Regions from separate parts of the Oceanobacillus iheyensis HTE831 genome, predicted to be linked through region 2. Evidence: predicted binding sites of a transcription regulator. Region 2 holds the regulator's gene; the other holds the start of a gene.

Region 1 (8,874 bases), 300 kb from region 2:
AATAGAATCTTCGTCGACGATCTCCATTCGCGCGATTGGAATACCTGCTTGAAGTACGGAAACTACTGCTTCAATAGCTTGATGAACGGTAGGGAAGGTAGCTCTTCCAGCAGCAATATGTTCTGGAATACCAAAAACTTTTAAGGTTAGTTCCGTGATGCATCCTAATGTCCCTTCGGAGCCAACAAATAATCCATTTAAATGATATCCAGAAGAAGATTTTGCAGCTTTTGTACCTGTTTGAATCGTGGTGCCGTTTGCGAGGACCACTTCCATTGTCCGTACATTATCTCGCATCGTTCCATATTTTACAGTTAGTGTACCACTGGCATTTGTAGCGGCCATTCCTCCAAGTGTTGCATCCGCTCCTGGATCAACAGGAAAGAATAAACCATACTTTTTCAGTTCCTTTTCTAGTTGCGTACGGGTAACACCTGGTTGCACTCTTACAATTAAATCCTCTGGATTAATCTCCACGATGTTGTTCATTAGCGAGAAATCTACCGAAATTCCTGGCTGATTTGGAATCACATGTCCTTCTAAACTAGTTCCGACACCAAAAGGGTAGATTGGTACTTTAAACTGTGAGCAACATCTCGTTATGTGTTGGACATCTGTCGTATCTTTAGGAAATATGACAGCTAATGGCTTATGAGGTGCGTGGTAAGATTCGTCTTTACTATGTTGTTCTAACAGCGTTTCGTTTTGAGTGATTTGTGCTGTTTCTAAATATTTGCTTAATTCTTCTATCAAGGAAGTAATGGTTGTTTCCATGTGGAGCACTCCTTTTTAGTAGTTATAAAATTTTATGTCTGACTTTTTAAATGTATAGCAAAGTGTTTAAAAATATTGAAAAAAGGTTTATAATATGGACAGGATGGAGGTGATATCCTATGGGTATCGCAAATATAGGTATACCAGGTCTAATCCTAATAATTGTTATCGCTTTAATCATTTTTGGACCTAAAAAGTTACCTGAAATTGGAAAAGCTGCTGGACAAACTCTACGTGAATTTAAATCTTCTGCGAACAGTATGATGGATGAAGAAGAACAGAAAGATAAAAAAAATGAAAAGCAGTTGAATCAATCTTCTTCCAATAATAATAAATAGTAGTGAAAAAGACGCTTAACAGTAATTGAACTAAGCGTCTTTTTATTTGGGAATATTGTTTATAGCGTGTATTTTTATGATGGTTGCTGTAGTAACATTGTCATAATTTCATTGGGTTGAACAGGTTTACTAAAGAGATATCCTTGTCCTTCGTGGCATTGCTGACTTTTCAAGTATTCGAGCTGTTTTTCACTTTCAATTCCTTCAGCAATAATACGGAAGTGCAAATTTTTCCCCATATTAATGATTGTATTTGTAATAATTTCTCCATCTCGATCAAGATCATCGATAAATGACTTATCAATTTTTAATGTATCGATAGGAAGTTGTTTTAGATAGCTTAACGATGAATAACCTGTCCCAAAATCATCAATAGACACATGCATTCCTAAGCTCTTTAATTCTAAAATGGTCAACATCGAACTTTCTAGATTAAGAATCGTACTTTCAGTTATTTCAATCTCAAGATATGAGGCATCTAGCATTGTATCATTGAGTATTTCTTTCACGTCTTGTACAAAGTACTTATCTTTAAATTGTATTGGAGAAACATTTACGGAAATACGTTGCATGAGTAAGCCTTTTTCCTGCCATGATTTCATCCTTCTACAGACATTTTCTAATATCCACTTTCCGACAGAGATAATCATTCCAGATTCCTCTAATTTGGGTATGAATTCATCAGGAGAAACAAAACCAAGCTCTCGGTTATTCCATCGTAGTAACGCTTCTGCACCAACTACTTTATGACTTTTAAGATTAATAATTGGTTGGTACATAATGCTGAACTCTTCGCGAGCTAGGGCTTCCTTTAATTCTAAATCTATTATATAGCCCCGTTCCAGAGGTTTTTCCTGATGATGAGCATGTATACAATATCGGTTTCCACCTTTCTTTTTAGCAAGATCCATTGCTTTTCTTGCTTGTTTAATGGAAGTATCTATTTCATCATACTTAGAGTGCCCATTCGTATAGGCGGATTTGTAAGGAAAACGAATTCCGATGCTAACCGTTATTGAAATTTGGCTATCTTGTATTTTATATGGGATGCGCAACTTATTTACGATACTTTCTGCTTTCGCCATACATTCCTCTTGATTTAATTGTTCTTTTATAATAACAACAAATTCATCTCCATCTTTACGAAACAGAAAGTTATCTTTCGTTTGGAAGTTTTGCAATCGTTCTGCTACCATTCTAATAACTTTATCTGCAATACGTTTACCGAAAGCTTCATTAATTTGTTTGAATCGATCTAAAGAAATATATAATATGGCCTTTGTATTATTGATATCTATTTGTTGTTCGTCTATCCAATGATAAAGTTGATTCTGATTCGGTAACTTCGTTAAATAATCCGTAAATGCAATTCCTTCGATATACTCTTCATAATGTTTTCTTGCAGTAATATCATAGTAAGTTGTTATCGTTTTATCTGGATTTCCATCTTGATCATAATAAGGTACCATCGATGCTTCAAACCAACAAGTGGTATCATCTTTTGTTTGGATTTGAATTTCCTCTTTCCAAACAGCTTTTTTATTTTGTTCTCTTACGATATGTAGGGGGAAAGGTGACTTTAGTATTCTATTAAACGGTTTGCCAAATATGTCTTCTTCGGTGTAATTTAGACGCTTGCAGAAAGAATCATTCGCATATATTAAATTCCCATTCACATCTATGATGGAAAACATAGTTGTCTGATTTATTGCGGATTGTACCCTACTATCAGTTAAATAATGTTTTCTTTTTTCATTCATGAAGAATACCTCGCTTATGTATATGTACACTCTATTTTACTAGATTTGATTCTGCATAGCTATGGAAATTGACGAAAAATATGAAATATTTTCATGTATAGGTTAGAACATTTTTAATTGAGGGAGATAGAATTTCTCGATGTTTTTGCGGGACGTACAAGTTTGAAGATAGAGTTTTACTCTTATATAGAGGGGGGAGGACGAGATAAGACTAACTCAGTAAAGTGCTTTCTTTTCTGAGTTAGCTAAATCGATGTCCATGGAAAGATCATATTAGTTAGCACAGCATCCTGCTTCTAGAGATCCTATTAAATACTCTCTATTACCATTATCAACAAGTCTATTTGGTTATTCTGTTTTTTCTGGCTCTCCGTAGTCTTGTCCTTTGGTATCTACAGTTATTTCCTTAATGGTTGGAACTTCTTGTCCAGAAGTTCCTTGTTCCACAATGTTATCTACCGTTTCCATGCCTTCAATGACTTTTCCGAACCCTGCATAATCTTTATCAAGATGGTCGGCTTTGTCTAAAACAATAAAAAATTGAGATCCTGCCGAATCAGGATGTTGACTTCTAGCCATTGAAAGGACACCACGTTCGTGGATTAAATCATTTTCAAATCCATTCGAAGTGAATTCTCCTGGGATAGAATATCCGGGTCCTCCAGTTCCATTTCCTTCAGGATCGCCACCTTGGATAACAAATTCGGGGACAATCCGGTGGAAAGTTAATCCATCATAAAAGCCATCTTCAATTAGAGAAATAAAATTAGTTACTGTGTTAGGAGCAATTTCAGGATAAAGTTCCACAGTAATAGTTTGTTTATTATCCATCGTAATAGTAGCTATCGGATTATCCTCCGATTGAGTTTCTTCGCTCGGTGTTTCTTCGGTATCAGCGCATGCTGATAAAAGAAGAGTTATCATTAGCATTAGTATAAATAGATATCTTTGCTTCATTTTAGTTCTCCTTTGTTTTTAATCACGGTGAGGACTTGTCCATAAAACTTCGATTTCACCTCCTTAGACAGAGAAGTGAAATGTGTGAAGAAGACGCTAACACGGAGATAAATATAGCTTCATATTAGTGCATCGTCCCACTTTAATGTCATTATAGCATGAATTTACATGATTGGAATTCAGAATGTGCATTAGTTTATCCCGCATGTATCGGACAGTATTACATGACAAAATGAAGGTTCCCTTTATATTAAGCGTAGTGCCCGCCAATTTTTTTGCTTCGTTCTATAGTGATCCCAGCTTGGGTATAACTGGATGCACGCAGAATGGCGGTGGATCCATATTTATCGCGGATTGCATCCATGACATATCCAATATCATTTTTTTTCGTACGATCTTCAAATAAGTCCAACTGTGTTTCCTGCTTATCTTTAAGGTTGGTTAGTGTGACATATACATGACGAACCATACTTTTACCATCGTAAAATTTATTAAATAATTGCATGCAAATATCGTAAACATCTAAGGTAATATTTGTTGGAAGATCAATGGATTGTGATCGAGAAAATCCTCCGCCAGTTTCTTTTGAATAAGAAATCCCTAAATGAATGGTTCTACCTGATTTATTTGCTGTACGAGCTCTTCGACATACTTCTTCACAGAGGTCGAGAATACAATAAGGAATATCTTCTTTTGTATAATCACGTAGCAAAGATATACCATGCCCAAAGCCTTTTTGTTCTTGTTTTGAAAAATCACCGAACACAGGGCTTAAATCGATTCCCCATGCGTGCCAATAAAGTTGCTCTCCCATTACTCCGAATCGTTTTTTTAAATGGTCAAGATTATAATTCGCAAGCTGGCCTAACGTAATAATGCCCATTCGGTTCAAATTTCGCTTCATTCTTCTGCCGATTCCCCAGATAGATTCAATCGGGTGTGGCCAAAGCTTTTCTTTCACATCTTCATACGTACATTCCGCAATTCCTTGTTTTTTTGCATGAAGATCCATGACAACTTTTGCTAAAAATTTATTATCACCAATTCCAACGGAACAAGTAATACCAAAGGAATCTAAAATATCAGCTTTAATTTTTTCAGCAATTTCTTCTCGGGTTCCAAATAAGTGTTGTAAACCATTAACTGTAATCCATACTTCATCGACCGAATAAGGATGAATTGCCTCTATAGGTGCATATTGCTGTAGTAAATCAGTAATTTGCAAAGACATGTGTATATAGTCTGCCATATGGGCAGGGACAATATGAATTTCCGGGTCATCTGGCAATTCAAAATAACGACTGACATTACTTATTCCATAACGTCGCTTTAACTCAGGAGAAGCGGCGAGCACAATGCTTCCCGATCGGTTGGGGTCGCCAACAACAGCAAGCATTACTTTCATCGGATCTAATCCGAGTTTGACTGCTTCTACACTCGCATAGAATGAACGCATGTCAATACATAGAACATCATTACGTGGATAACTGGAATAATCCATATTTATCACCCTTTCATAAGAACGTATGTTCTATTATATGTAGAACAGTAAAAAATAACAATGGAAATTTGTTACAGGATAACTGCAAGCAAGAACATAGGCAAGCGAAGTATATTTCTGAAGCAGGTTCATAGGCCAATCATTCGGATTGGTCTTTTTGTCTCAACATCACCAGGCGATGCTGATTGAGGTATTTAATTATATACAGCACACAAATTAAAATATTGCTGCGCAATAAAAAAAGGATGCAGGAAGCATCCTTCAATCCGATACATACGAGAGGAGGAAAGAAATTTTAATCATGAAGAGGGGTTAATTTTAGTTCCAGTAAGAGCCGCCGACTATGATAAGCAAAATAAACAACACTACTAAAAAAGTAAAGCCAAATTCACCACGTTTTTCATATTCGCTCATACTTACCACCTCCTACGATATATGACTATTATATGTGTGGAAATAAGAACAGGGAGGGCCGATGAACTAGTCGTGAACATAAAATCACAAGAAAAATGTAGACGATTCATTCAATGACATATGAATTACGGCACGTATATATGTTTACGATTAAAAAGGAATCTCGTTCGTTTCTGTAGAAATATAAATATTAGATATAGTTCAACTTGAGAACAGGGGTGAGAGTATTGAAAGAGCTTATAACATATATCAGTAAACAAGAAAAATGGGCAGGGGGGATACTTGGTTTAAGTGTACGATCTGCGGATACGGGGGATATTTATTTTAGTCATAATGGAGATATACGTCTTCATCCTGCATCAAATATGAAAATCCTAACTGCTGTAGCTGCTTTAAAAATATTAGGGCCCGGCTATAGATTTACCACGGAGATAAGGTTAGAAGGGAAACTTGTTGGAGATGTGTGGGAAGGAGATGTCTATATTGTCGGAAAAGGCGATCCTACATTGCAATTGAATGATTATCAGAGGTTTGCAACTATACTCCATAAGTATGGTATCAGAAAAATTACAGGTAGTATTATTGCGGATGATACATGGTACGATGACATACGTTTATCGGAGGATTTAATTTGGTCGGATGCACAATATTATTATGGAGCGGAAGTATCAGCATTAACACTATCTCCTGATAAGGATTATGATACTGGGTCTGTAAAAATTATTATTAAACCAGGTCAATTAGGTGATCCTCCTGAGTATCAACTGTATCCTAATACATCTTATGTCATGATAGAGAATCATGCAGTTACCGTAGATCACGCTGAGGAAGAAGAATTGTGCATTACTAGAGAACATAATGGTAATCGTATTTATATAAAAGGGAAAATCGGTATTAATCAAGACATAAGGAAAGAGTGGATGGCTGTATGGGGAGTGACAGATTATGTAGTAAATACATTTGTGCAAGCATTAAATGAAACGGGGATAACTATAAAGGATAAATCTAAAACAGGAAGGTCCGTTCCAAGCGGTACAGCGTGTATACATGTACATTCTTCTCCTACATTAGCAGAGATCTTAATCCCATTTATGAAACTAAGTAATAATGGAATTGGGGAAATGCTTGTAAAAGAAATGGGACGTTTTGTATATGAAGAAGGTACGTGGGAAGCGGGATTGAAGGTAATGAAAGAACAAATTCAGTCCTATGGAGTAAATATGAAGACGTTGCAAATAAAGGATGGTTCCGGAATCTCGCACAATAATTTGTTACCCGCAAATGAATTGACCCATTTATTACATTGTATTCAAACGGAAGAATGGTTTCCTTTGTTGTTAGATACTTTACCATTAGCGGGCGAGCAGAATCGAATGGTCGGTGGGACTTTACGAGAACGAATGAAGGGGCTCTCTGTTAAAGCAAAGACTGGAACAATAGAAGGGGTAAGTACTTTATCTGGGTACATCAAAATGGAAACGGACCAAAGGGTGATCTTCTCCATTTTGTTGAATAATTTAATTGATGGAGAAATAGGTAAAGAGATTGAGGATGAAATAGTCACTTACTTACATGAACATGAATTAGCAAAGGTATAGTGTTTAAATTTACCACTGTGTCAGTATATGCCTGGTCGGTACAAGGACTTTAGTTTAATCCTCCGTGGGACTAACTTTCAAAGCTGGAAACGAATGCCTAGCTTTATGCATAGTTTCACTTTATTAAAGAAATAATTTTCCACTACTTTACCATAGTTTTACCACATTTCGGTGATAAGGTATAGATGTAGGATGCTAGATGTCCTCTTTAAGAATGTCAAAAAAAATAAGGAGAATGAACATGACAGTCAATATATACGGAGCATCTTGTTCATCAACCAGAAAAGCTCGACAGTGGTTTAAAAAACACGGAATAGCTTATAAAGAAAGAAATATATTAAGACAACCGTTAACAATTAATGAATTACAAGAAATCTTACGAATGACGGTAGAAGGAACAGATGAGATTATTTCTACACGCTCAAAAATATTTAAGGAACTTAATTTAAATTTAGACGAATTACCATTACAAAAATTATTAGAATTAATACACGAACACCCTAGGTTATTAAAAAGTCCGATATTAATGGATGAAAAACGTTTTCAAGTAGGCTATCATGAAGACGATATACGACAATTTCTTCCAAGAAAAACAAGAGAACACTTGTGGTTACAGTGGAAATTAGATCTAGGTCTCGTGAAAGGTTAATATGTAGACGAAAAAGGGATGAAGAATCGTTAAGCGGTTTTTCATCCCTTTTTATCCTATATAACAAGATTGAATTATTTCCATTTCCTAAAACAAATTCTTCTTTATGGGTGTCGAATCCGAAAAAAGATTTGAAAAAATTATCGAATTAGGCTTACAATAGTGAAGAGTGCAACTAGATATCTACATATAGTCTAAATTAGGAGCGGGAAGATGAGAAATAAAAAGTTACTCTTTGTAAATCTCGGGATACTTTTTGCCCTTATGGTAGTTGTTATTATTGGGGTTTCAAGAATGAATGCAACAACGGGAGAAGATAAACCGACTGTTAGGAAAAATACATTAGAAAATCAATCCATGCAAATTTCCGGTCTAACACAGTTAAGTAAAAAAGTTGTCTTTTCAGGAAAAGAGATATATAAGCCGCGAAATTTATTAGCGCGGGGCGATAATGGATCTTTCGCGTTGACTTCTGGAAATATAGATAAAGAAACATCATCTACAGAAGAAGACGAAGTGGACGCTACGATTGAAACACCACAATATAGTAATTCAGATCAATCACAGAAACAAGTTACCTTTGTAACAAACCATACATCTAATTCTAGTTCGGAGCCTGATAATTCAGAGGAAGAGACTTCTTCTACGAATAACGGGGAAAAAGACAAAGATACAAAGCCAAATAATGATTCTAATTCGGATAGTGATGAGAACTATAATGAGGATAACGACAATCAAGGTGATGGTGGTAAAGACCAAACTGAAGATAATGAACAAGGTGGTGAAGATGAAAACACCGAAATTCCTACAGAACCGACACTGCCGGATCCAGATGATGATTCTGAAAATGAAGAGGAAGATAAAGGTGACGAGACGGAAGATC
Region 2 (8,874 bases):
AATTACAATCTAAATTACATAGATTGTAATTCCGTTCCCCTTAACTATATCTTTAACCCACTATATCTTTAAAAATAAGAATATAATACTTGTTGTAATTCATTTTTATCCTCGTAAGACATTGGAGAAATCCAACCAAAATGCTTGTTATCTTGCCCTTGTACGAAAAAGTAAGGATGAATGTCTTCTAATACAGGGAATAAAATCGATACGGCCGCTTCGAGATTGGAACATCGTAGCGATAACCCTCCATTTTCTACATATAGAAACAGTACTTCTTGATCTCGTTTTATTTGAATTCGGTTGCCTATTCGCTTCACATAAATATTCGGTGATGAAAATTGTTTTAGATGCATAGCAAATTTATACAAATGAAACTTCTGAGTTATAAATGTAAACTGTTTAATCAAATAATTTCTTTCGGGGTCGTTCTCATATTCATTAAAAAAACGATGCAATAAATCACTTTTATGAAAATAGCTTTTAGCGACTGGTTCTTTGATCCAATAAATAGAGTATGCATTCATACCGTATTCCCCCTTCTATTAACTATTATAGAAAGGTAGACTTTCAAATGTTGTCAAATTAGTTCGCAAATAACTTCTTCTTTTGTCGAATCCAACTAAAAATATAAAAAGAAAGACGAAACCTTAATGGAATCGCCTTTCTTCTATATGGACCTATTATTTTAATAAGTCTTCCACATGTTTTACAACATTTTCTACTGTGAATCCATACTCTTCAATAACTTTATCACCTTTTGCAGATGCACCAAAGCGATTAATACCGATTACTTTGCCATCAAGACCTACATAACGTTCCCATCCAAATGAAGCAGCCATTTCGATTCCTACTCTAGCTTTCACTTCTTTTGGTAGTACTTCATTCTTGTATGCATCCTCTTGAGCTTCAAAACGATCCCATGAAGGCATGCTAACGACTTGAACATCGATACCTTTTTCTTTTAATGTTTCTTGTGCACGCACTGCTAATTGAACTTCTGAACCAGTAGCTAGTAATAGTGCATCTGGAGTTTCTTTCTCAGATTTACTAATTACATAGGCACCTTTTTTCACACCTTCGTACGCATTTTCCTTCGTACCTTCTAGTGTTGGTAAGTTTTGACGAGTAAGAACAAGCGCTGTTGGCTGATGTTCAGATTCAAGAGCTAGTCTCCATGCAGCTTGTACTTCATTCGCATCCGCAGGACGAATAAGTGATAAGTTTGGAACTGCTCTTAAAGATGCTAATTGTTCAATTGGTTCATGAGTCGGACCATCTTCACCAACCGCAATAGAATCATGAGTAAACACAAAGTTTACTGGCATATTCATAATTGCTGCTAAACGAACAGCAGGGCGAAGGTAATCACTAAACACGAAGAACGTTCCAGCAAATACTTGTAAACCTCCATGCAAGGCCATTCCATTTAATGCCGCTCCCATAGCGTGTTCACGTACGCCAAACCATACATTACGTCCAGAATAATCTTCTTTTGTAAAGTCGCCTTCTTCTTTTATGGTTGTTTTGTTAGATCCAGCTAGATCTGCACTTCCACCAAAGAAGTTAGGAACTGCTTTAGCTACTGCATTTAACACTTCACCTGAAGATGCACGAGTTGCAATGCTGCTTCCAGGCTCATATATTGGAAGTTCTTTTTCCCAACCTTCTGGAAGTTGACCTTTGATTGCTAAATCGAATTGCTCTCCTAATTCTGGATAAGATTTTTTATATTCTTCAACCAGTTGATTCCAAGCAGCTTCTTTCTTTTCACCATCGTTAACGATTTTTTCTTGGAAATCAGCATATACTTCATCTGGTACATGGAATGGTTCATGTTCCCACTCATAATATTCTTTTGTTAATATTATTTCATCTTCACCTAGTGGCGCACCATGCGAAGCAGCAGAAGCTGATTTATTTGGAGAACCATAACCTATAATTGTCTTCACTTCAATAAGTGTTGGTTGCTTCGTATTACGTTGAGCTTCTTTAATTGCTTCACGAATAGCATTTACATCGTTTCCATCTTCCACTCGCAATACTTGCCAACCATAAGCTTCAAAACGTTTTTCCGTTTCCTCTGAGAAAGAACGATCTAGATCTCCATCTAATGAAATATCATTAGAATCATATAGAGCAATAAGTTTACCTAGACCTAAGTGACCTGCTAAAGAAGCGGATTCATGAGAAATCCCTTCCATTAAATCACCGTCACTTACTAAGGCATACGTATAGTGATCCACTACAGAATATTTATCTTTATTAAACGTTGCGCCTAAATGAGCTTCTGCCATAGCCATACCCACTGACATCGCAATACCTTGTCCTAAAGGTCCAGTAGTTGCTTCTACACCATCGGTATGATGTACTTCCGGATGTCCAGGAGTTTTGGAATCCCACTGACGAAATCCTTTAAGGTCTTCAATAGATACATCGTATCCAGAAAGGTGCAATAAACTATATAGTAACATTGATCCGTGTCCCGCTGATAATACAAAGCGATCACGGTTAAACCATTTAGAGTTTTTTGGATGATGATTCATAAAGTCTGTCCATAATGTGTACGCCATTGGCGCTGCACCCATTGGTAAACCAGGGTGTCCTGAGTTCGCATTTTCAATTGCGTCAATAGATAAAGTACGAATTGTATTTATTGATAATTGTTCTACCTTGCCTGACATTTTGCCTACCCCTTTCAAAATAAAGCCTTTACTTATCCATTCTATATTGAATTTATCATGACAACAAGCATGACTAATAGAATTTAATGTTTTTTGTTTCGATCTTGGTAATCACGAAGCTTTTGGGGAGTAACGTCTTTACCTTCTGGATCTAAAACGGTCACTGTACTTAACTGGTTTTTGAAAGAGCTTCGTACATTCTTTAAATATTCTTCACGAAGTTTTTTCTGCTCTGCTTTTTCTTCAGTTGTTAATCCTTCTTCTTTGGACTTTTTAGACAAAACATTAATTCTATCTAACTTATCCTTAGATAACATGGTGTCTACCTCCCCGCAATTAAAATAAAAAAAGACAGGATTTCACATCCTGACTTTTATCGTACTCTACCTGGATTTCAGATTCAAGTATTTTGATATTCTTGGTATCTACGGTGTACAGTAGCTTTCGAAACGTTGTAACCTAAACCATTTAGTACCTTTGTAATTTCATTAAATGTTAGCTCGTTTTGTCTTAATCGAACAATTTCTTCTATAGGTAGTTCGGATCGATCTCTACCGGGAGACTGGTCGATTTGTTTCAGATTTTTTTCCGGCCGATATCCCTCGCGTACCGCTCTTCGCATTCCTCTTTTTATTTTCATATTTTGTATTTTTCTCTGGTATTCTTCTACAATACCCACAATTTGTAATACCATCGAATCCGCTTCATTTAATACTAACTCACCTTCGTGAGCAACTGTGTAGATAGGAATATTCAGTTTGCCTAATTGATGAAAAAGTGCAATTTTTGTATTCCCTCTCCCTAATCGAGTTTCATCTTGAATACATAAACAATCCGCTTCTTTACTGGAAAAATATTCAAGAAGTTGAAAAAGTCCTTCCCGTTCGATATCGTATCCGCTTGCTTGTTCTTCGATACAATCAACAATCGTAAAGTCTAGCTTACTTGCTAATGTTTGCAATTCCTCTCGTTGGCGTATTAGGGATGACTCTTGGGTATGTTTATCCGTACTAACTCGACAATATACTACTGCTTTCAATCCTAACTTCCTCCTGTTTCAATTAACCGCTCGTTACCATAGAGAAATATAAAAAAGCGAGCGCTAAAGGCAAATGCTACCACATAGAAAGCATCGGTTCTAGTAAATTTTCTTTAGCATGATTTCAAAGCCCCTTTCCTCCGTTTGCAGAACAATTGTTCTTATTTGATTAAAAGTATATACCGAACATATGATCTTGTCAACAAAAAATTAGAACGAGTGTTTGCTTATTTTATAGTAAAATGATAAACTATCATTAATAAAAACCTATGCTAGAGGTGAACGTTTGATGACAAAACTATCAAAAAGACAACAAATGATCTTTGACTTCATTAAAAGCGAAGTTAAGTTAAAAGGATATCCACCATCAGTTCGAGAAATTGCCGTAGCAGTCGGACTCGCTTCCAGTTCAACTGTCCACGGACATTTAGAGAGATTGGAAAATAAAGGATATATAAGAAGAGATCCTACTAAACCAAGAGCAATTGAAATTATTGATTTAGAAATGGAGCAACAACTACCAAAAGATGAGGCACGGTATGCACCTGTAATTGGTAAAGTAACGGCAGGGATACCAATTACAGCTGTTGAAAATATTGAAGAGTTCGTCCCAATTCCAAGTTCAAGTGCCGGTCCTGACGATAATGTATTTGTACTTGTAATTGATGGTGAAAGTATGATTGAGGCAGGCATATTAGATGGAGACATGGTAATTGTTAAACAACAGAACACAGCAGTGAATGGAGAAATAGTTGTAGCGATGACCGAGGAGAATGAAGCAACAGTAAAACGATTCTTTAAAGAAGAAAATCGTATTCGACTTCAACCAGAAAATGCCACAATGGAACCATTATTTTATGATAATGTAACAATCCTTGGAAAAGTGATTGGATTATATCGAAATATACATTAAAAAAAAGAGTTTAGCTAAAATTCTATAGCTAAACTCTTTTTTTATATGCAAAGAATTATTCATCTACATAGTTTGTACATAAATTTGCAATCAAACTAATATCCTAATATTAGAGAATAGGAGGAGTGAGATCAAATGTCAGATAAATTCTACCAACGAAGATGGTTTTATATTCCCACTGCTGTCATAGCAATGGTACTAGGTATTTATTATTTAACCAAATATATCGATTTCTTAACATTACCTTTCTTATGTATTATCTTAATTATTGTTACAACGTTAGAAGTATTAGAAACAAAAAATATAAAGTCAAAAGAAAATATACTTAAGTTAGGGTCATCCGGATTATTAATCGTGCTTGCTTTATGGTACCAGATCACTGTCTTCATTTTATAAAAAATATACTTATATTATATATCTTATTCAACCTCTCTCTAATACATAAATCAAATAGTGTAAGAATCTGTTTAGTATAAGAATGTCAGACTTTTTATCTGCATATACTTAATTGGTTATTACATGGAGGGAGGAATAATCTTTGTTTTATCATTTTAAAGAATTGCAATTCGAAGCAAAACCAAGCAAACCTGATCCTGTATTTGCTAGAAAATTACAAGAAGTACTCGGTGGACAATATGGGGAAATTAGTGTAATGATGCAATATTTATTCCAGGGGTTTAACTCTAGAGCAGAACCAAAATATCGCGATTTGTTATTTGATATTGGAACAGAAGAAATTGGGCACGTAGAAATGTTAGCTACAATGATTGCTCGATTATTAAACGATGCACCATTTGAAACGCAGAAAAATGCTTATGACACAGATCCTGCTTTAGCAGCTATATTAGGTGGTTCCAACCCACAACATGCTATTGTTAGTTGACTTGGCGCTATGCCAGCTGATAGTAATGGAAATCGCTGGTCTGCAAATTTCATTATTTCCAGCGGGAATTTACTAGCGGACTTTCGTGCTAACCTTACAGCCGAGTCACAGGGAAGATTACAAGTTACTCGTTTATATAATATGACAGATGATCCAGGTGTAAGAGATTTGTTATCCTTCCTAATTGCAAGAGATACTTATCATCAAAATCAATGGTTTGCTGCAATACGAGAACTTGAAGAAAGGGAGAATGATATTGTTGTCCCTTCAACTTTCTCTAGATCAAAAGAGTTTCAAGAAGTGTCGTATACACTATTTAATTTCTCAGAAGGCGAAGAAAGTAAAAAAGGTAGATGGGCACATGGCCCAAGTTTTGATGGAAGAGGAGAATATAAATATGTAAGCGAACCAGTTTTTTGGGGAGGTGCACCTAAATTACCACCAGCTCCCCCACTATATTACAATACTCCACCATCTAAAATGTAAAAACCTCCTTAAGTATAGTATTCAATGTTTATACGAAATCACGAAATCAATAAACATCAAAGTTAAAATCCCCTTAACTTTGATGTTTATTGATTTATATTAAAGTTACAGGAATAATTTCTCCCAAGTTACTTTTCCTGCTTTCCCGTCAACTAAAATACTTTCTTTTTGTTGAAAAGATCTCACTGCATTATTTGTATTATCGCCAAAAATACCATCTAACCCTTTAGGATCTTCTCCATTAATATAAAGCATTGCTTGAAGTATCCATGTAATATTTCCTTTAGCACCACTTGCTATTGTTACTGTAGCAGATTTAGTTTTCTGTCCCCATATACCATCAACTGTTAAATTTGCATTGAATTGCTTATTTAATTCTATTTGATAACCTTTGATTGCTGCTTTAATTGTTAATGGACCAGCTATTCCATCAACCGCTAAACCTGTATCATATTTCCGATTCAATCCAGTTTGAATATCTTCCATAATTGTCTTGTTATCACTAAATTTTTGTAAATATTTCGTAGGGTCTAAACAATTATTTACTCTATCAGATGTCCAACCATAAGGTGGTTGACTCTCGGCTTTTTTACGTACTTCATAGTGCAAATGGGAACCGGTTACATTTCCTGTATCACCTTGTTTACCTATTACTTGCCCTTTTTTCACAAACTGACCAGGCTGTACGGAGACACTATCCAAATGAGCATATAATTGGCCTCGGTTATTTTTATCTTGAAGAAGTACAACAATTCCAAATCCACCTAAGCCAGTACCAGTCCTACCCATACCAGCAAAAATGACTTTTCCTTCTGTAAATGCTTGAATATTTGCTTTATGAGATTTAACTAAGTCTATTCCTGTATGAAAAGTAAATCCAATTCCTGACCACACGTCTCTTCTAAATCCAAATGGAGATGTTACCCGGTAATCTCGAAATGGCATATAATTCTCCTCCCTTTTCTAGTATTTATATGAAAAAAGTGACCAGCCCGACAGGACTAGCCACCTAAGTAAATCGTCTATTTTCTTGTTATCCAGTAAATACATCATCCTTTGGATAGCCTATATTCCCTTTGGAAGTTCTCGCTAAAGCAAAGGCTAAGGTAATCGGACCTATTCTTCCTGCTAGCATTAATATACATAGTAGCAATTTCCCGCTTTCACTAAGTTCAGCAGTTAGCCCCATCGATAAACCTACTGTACCGAATGCAGAAAACGCCTCAAAAATGATGTGAAGGTAAGGAGCGTCCTCCGTTATGGTTAGTAAAAAAATCACAGTAATTACCATTAACAAACTAATAACTGTGATAGCTAAAGCACGATGAACTACTTGACCTGGTATGGACCGTTTGAATATTACAGCTTCTTTTTTTCCTCTTAGGTAAGCATTTACAGCTAATACAATAACGATAAAAGTAGTTAATTTGATACCACTACCTGTAGAAGCACTTCCAGCACCAATAAACATAAGAAACATTGTTAAAGTTAAGGTAGCAGGATTCATACTTCCTATATCAAGACTGTTAAATCCAGCAGTTCTAGGTGTTACTGCTTGAAAATAAGAAGCCCATAATTTCTCATCCAACGCTAAATTAGCCAATGTTTCAGAATTTGTATATTCAAGTAAAAAAATTACAATAGTAGCTATTATATTAATCGATAATGTACCAATTATCATTAATTTTGTGTGTAATGATAATTGGTGATACTTTCTCGTCATCATCAGATCAGAAATAACTGTAAAACCTATTCCTCCGACGATAAAAAGAAAAGTTATGATTATATTTACTACCGGGTCGCCGACGTAGCCCATTAGACTATCTGACCAAAGCGAGAATCCAGCATTATTAAAGGCAGAAACTACATGAAACAAACTTGTAAATATGCCCACCAAATCCATATTCTGGTACCCAACGAATAGATAACAAGACTGTTGCAATTATTTCCATAGAAAATGTAAATATTAAAAGTGATTTAACAAGTCTTACTAACCCACCAAGTGTTGATTGATTAAAGGATTCCTGCACGAGTATTCTTTCACGTAGTCCTATTTTCTTACCTAGGATCAAGACAATCATTATTGCAAATGTCATTAACCCCAGACCACCTAGTTGTATCAGAATCATTATCACAATCTGACCAAAAAGTGTAAATTCCGTACCTGTGTCGAGTACGACTAACCCTGTTACAGTGGTTGCTGAAGTCGCTGTAAATAAAGCATCGATTACACTGATTGGTTCCGAAGTTGAAATCGGCAAGGTTAATAAAAATGTACCTACTATTATTACTGCTATAAACCCTAATGTTAAAATCTGAGGAGGATTTAGTGAAAGTTTCCAAAATATTGGAAAGCGACTCATCATTTATATCCCCTTTTCCTCAAATTTTCGTATAGATTGATTACTTCCCATAGTTACTAGAATAGATCCCTCTGGAATAATCTCATCAGGATGCGGAGAGACATTAATTCCCTCCTTTGTTTTTATTGCTAGGATAGTCACACCGAATTTTGCTCTTAAATCTAATTCTAATAGACTTTTATTGTGAATTTTTTTAGAAGCAACTAATTCTACAATACTATATTCATTTGATAAATTTATATAATCAACAATTTTCTCCGACGCCATGTTATGTGCTACTCTTAAACCCATATCTGATTCAGGGTGTATAACTAAATCTGCTCCGATTTTAGTAAGGACATTTTGATGATGTCTATTCTCAGCTTTAACCCATACTTTATCTGTCCCTAATTCTTTAAGGATTAAAGTGGTTAGTACACTTGATTGAATATTATCTCCAATTGCTACAACAACATGGTCAAAATTGGATACTCCAAGACTATTTAACGCTTCTTCGTCTGTACTAT

Evidence for each region. The regulator LexA, encoded in region 2, represses DNA repair genes until DNA is damaged. The targets are predictions, from matches to a motif close to CGAACATATGTTCG.
Region 1: the regulator LexA is predicted to act here: its motif matches at 5,349-5,362, upstream of OB_RS07115 (DNA polymerase IV).

What each region holds. Positions count from the first base shown of each region.
Region 1 covers NC_004193.1:1,404,745-1,413,618, forward strand. The annotation lists gene OB_RS07095 (FAD-binding oxidoreductase) at 1-774, opposite strand, end outside; gene OB_RS07100 (twin-arginine translocase TatA/TatE family subunit) at 894-1,112, shown strand; gene OB_RS07105 (sensor domain-containing protein) at 1,187-2,872, opposite strand; gene OB_RS07110 (peptidylprolyl isomerase) at 3,221-3,829, opposite strand; gene OB_RS07115 (DNA polymerase IV) at 4,080-5,330, opposite strand; gene OB_RS18145 (YjcZ family sporulation protein) at 5,649-5,744, opposite strand; gene dacB (D-alanyl-D-alanine carboxypeptidase/D-alanyl-D-alanine endopeptidase) at 5,963-7,342, shown strand; gene OB_RS07125 (Spx/MgsR family RNA polymerase-binding regulatory protein) at 7,584-7,991, shown strand; gene OB_RS07130 (hypothetical protein) at 8,205-8,874, shown strand, end outside.
Region 2 covers NC_004193.1:1,706,479-1,715,352, reverse strand. The annotation lists gene sirA (sporulation inhibitor of replication protein SirA) at 69-527, opposite strand; gene tkt (transketolase) at 684-2,684, opposite strand; gene OB_RS08635 (DUF896 domain-containing protein) at 2,768-3,001, opposite strand; gene OB_RS08630 (YneB family resolvase-like protein) at 3,085-3,723, opposite strand; gene lexA (transcriptional repressor LexA) at 4,013-4,636, shown strand; gene OB_RS08620 (hypothetical protein) at 4,772-5,032, shown strand; partial or broken gene OB_RS08615 (manganese catalase family protein) at 5,175-6,005, shown strand; gene OB_RS18790 (peptidoglycan DD-metalloendopeptidase family protein) at 6,111-6,950, opposite strand; partial or broken gene OB_RS08605 (TrkH family potassium uptake protein) at 7,039-8,371, opposite strand; gene OB_RS08600 (potassium channel family protein) at 8,372-8,874, opposite strand, start outside.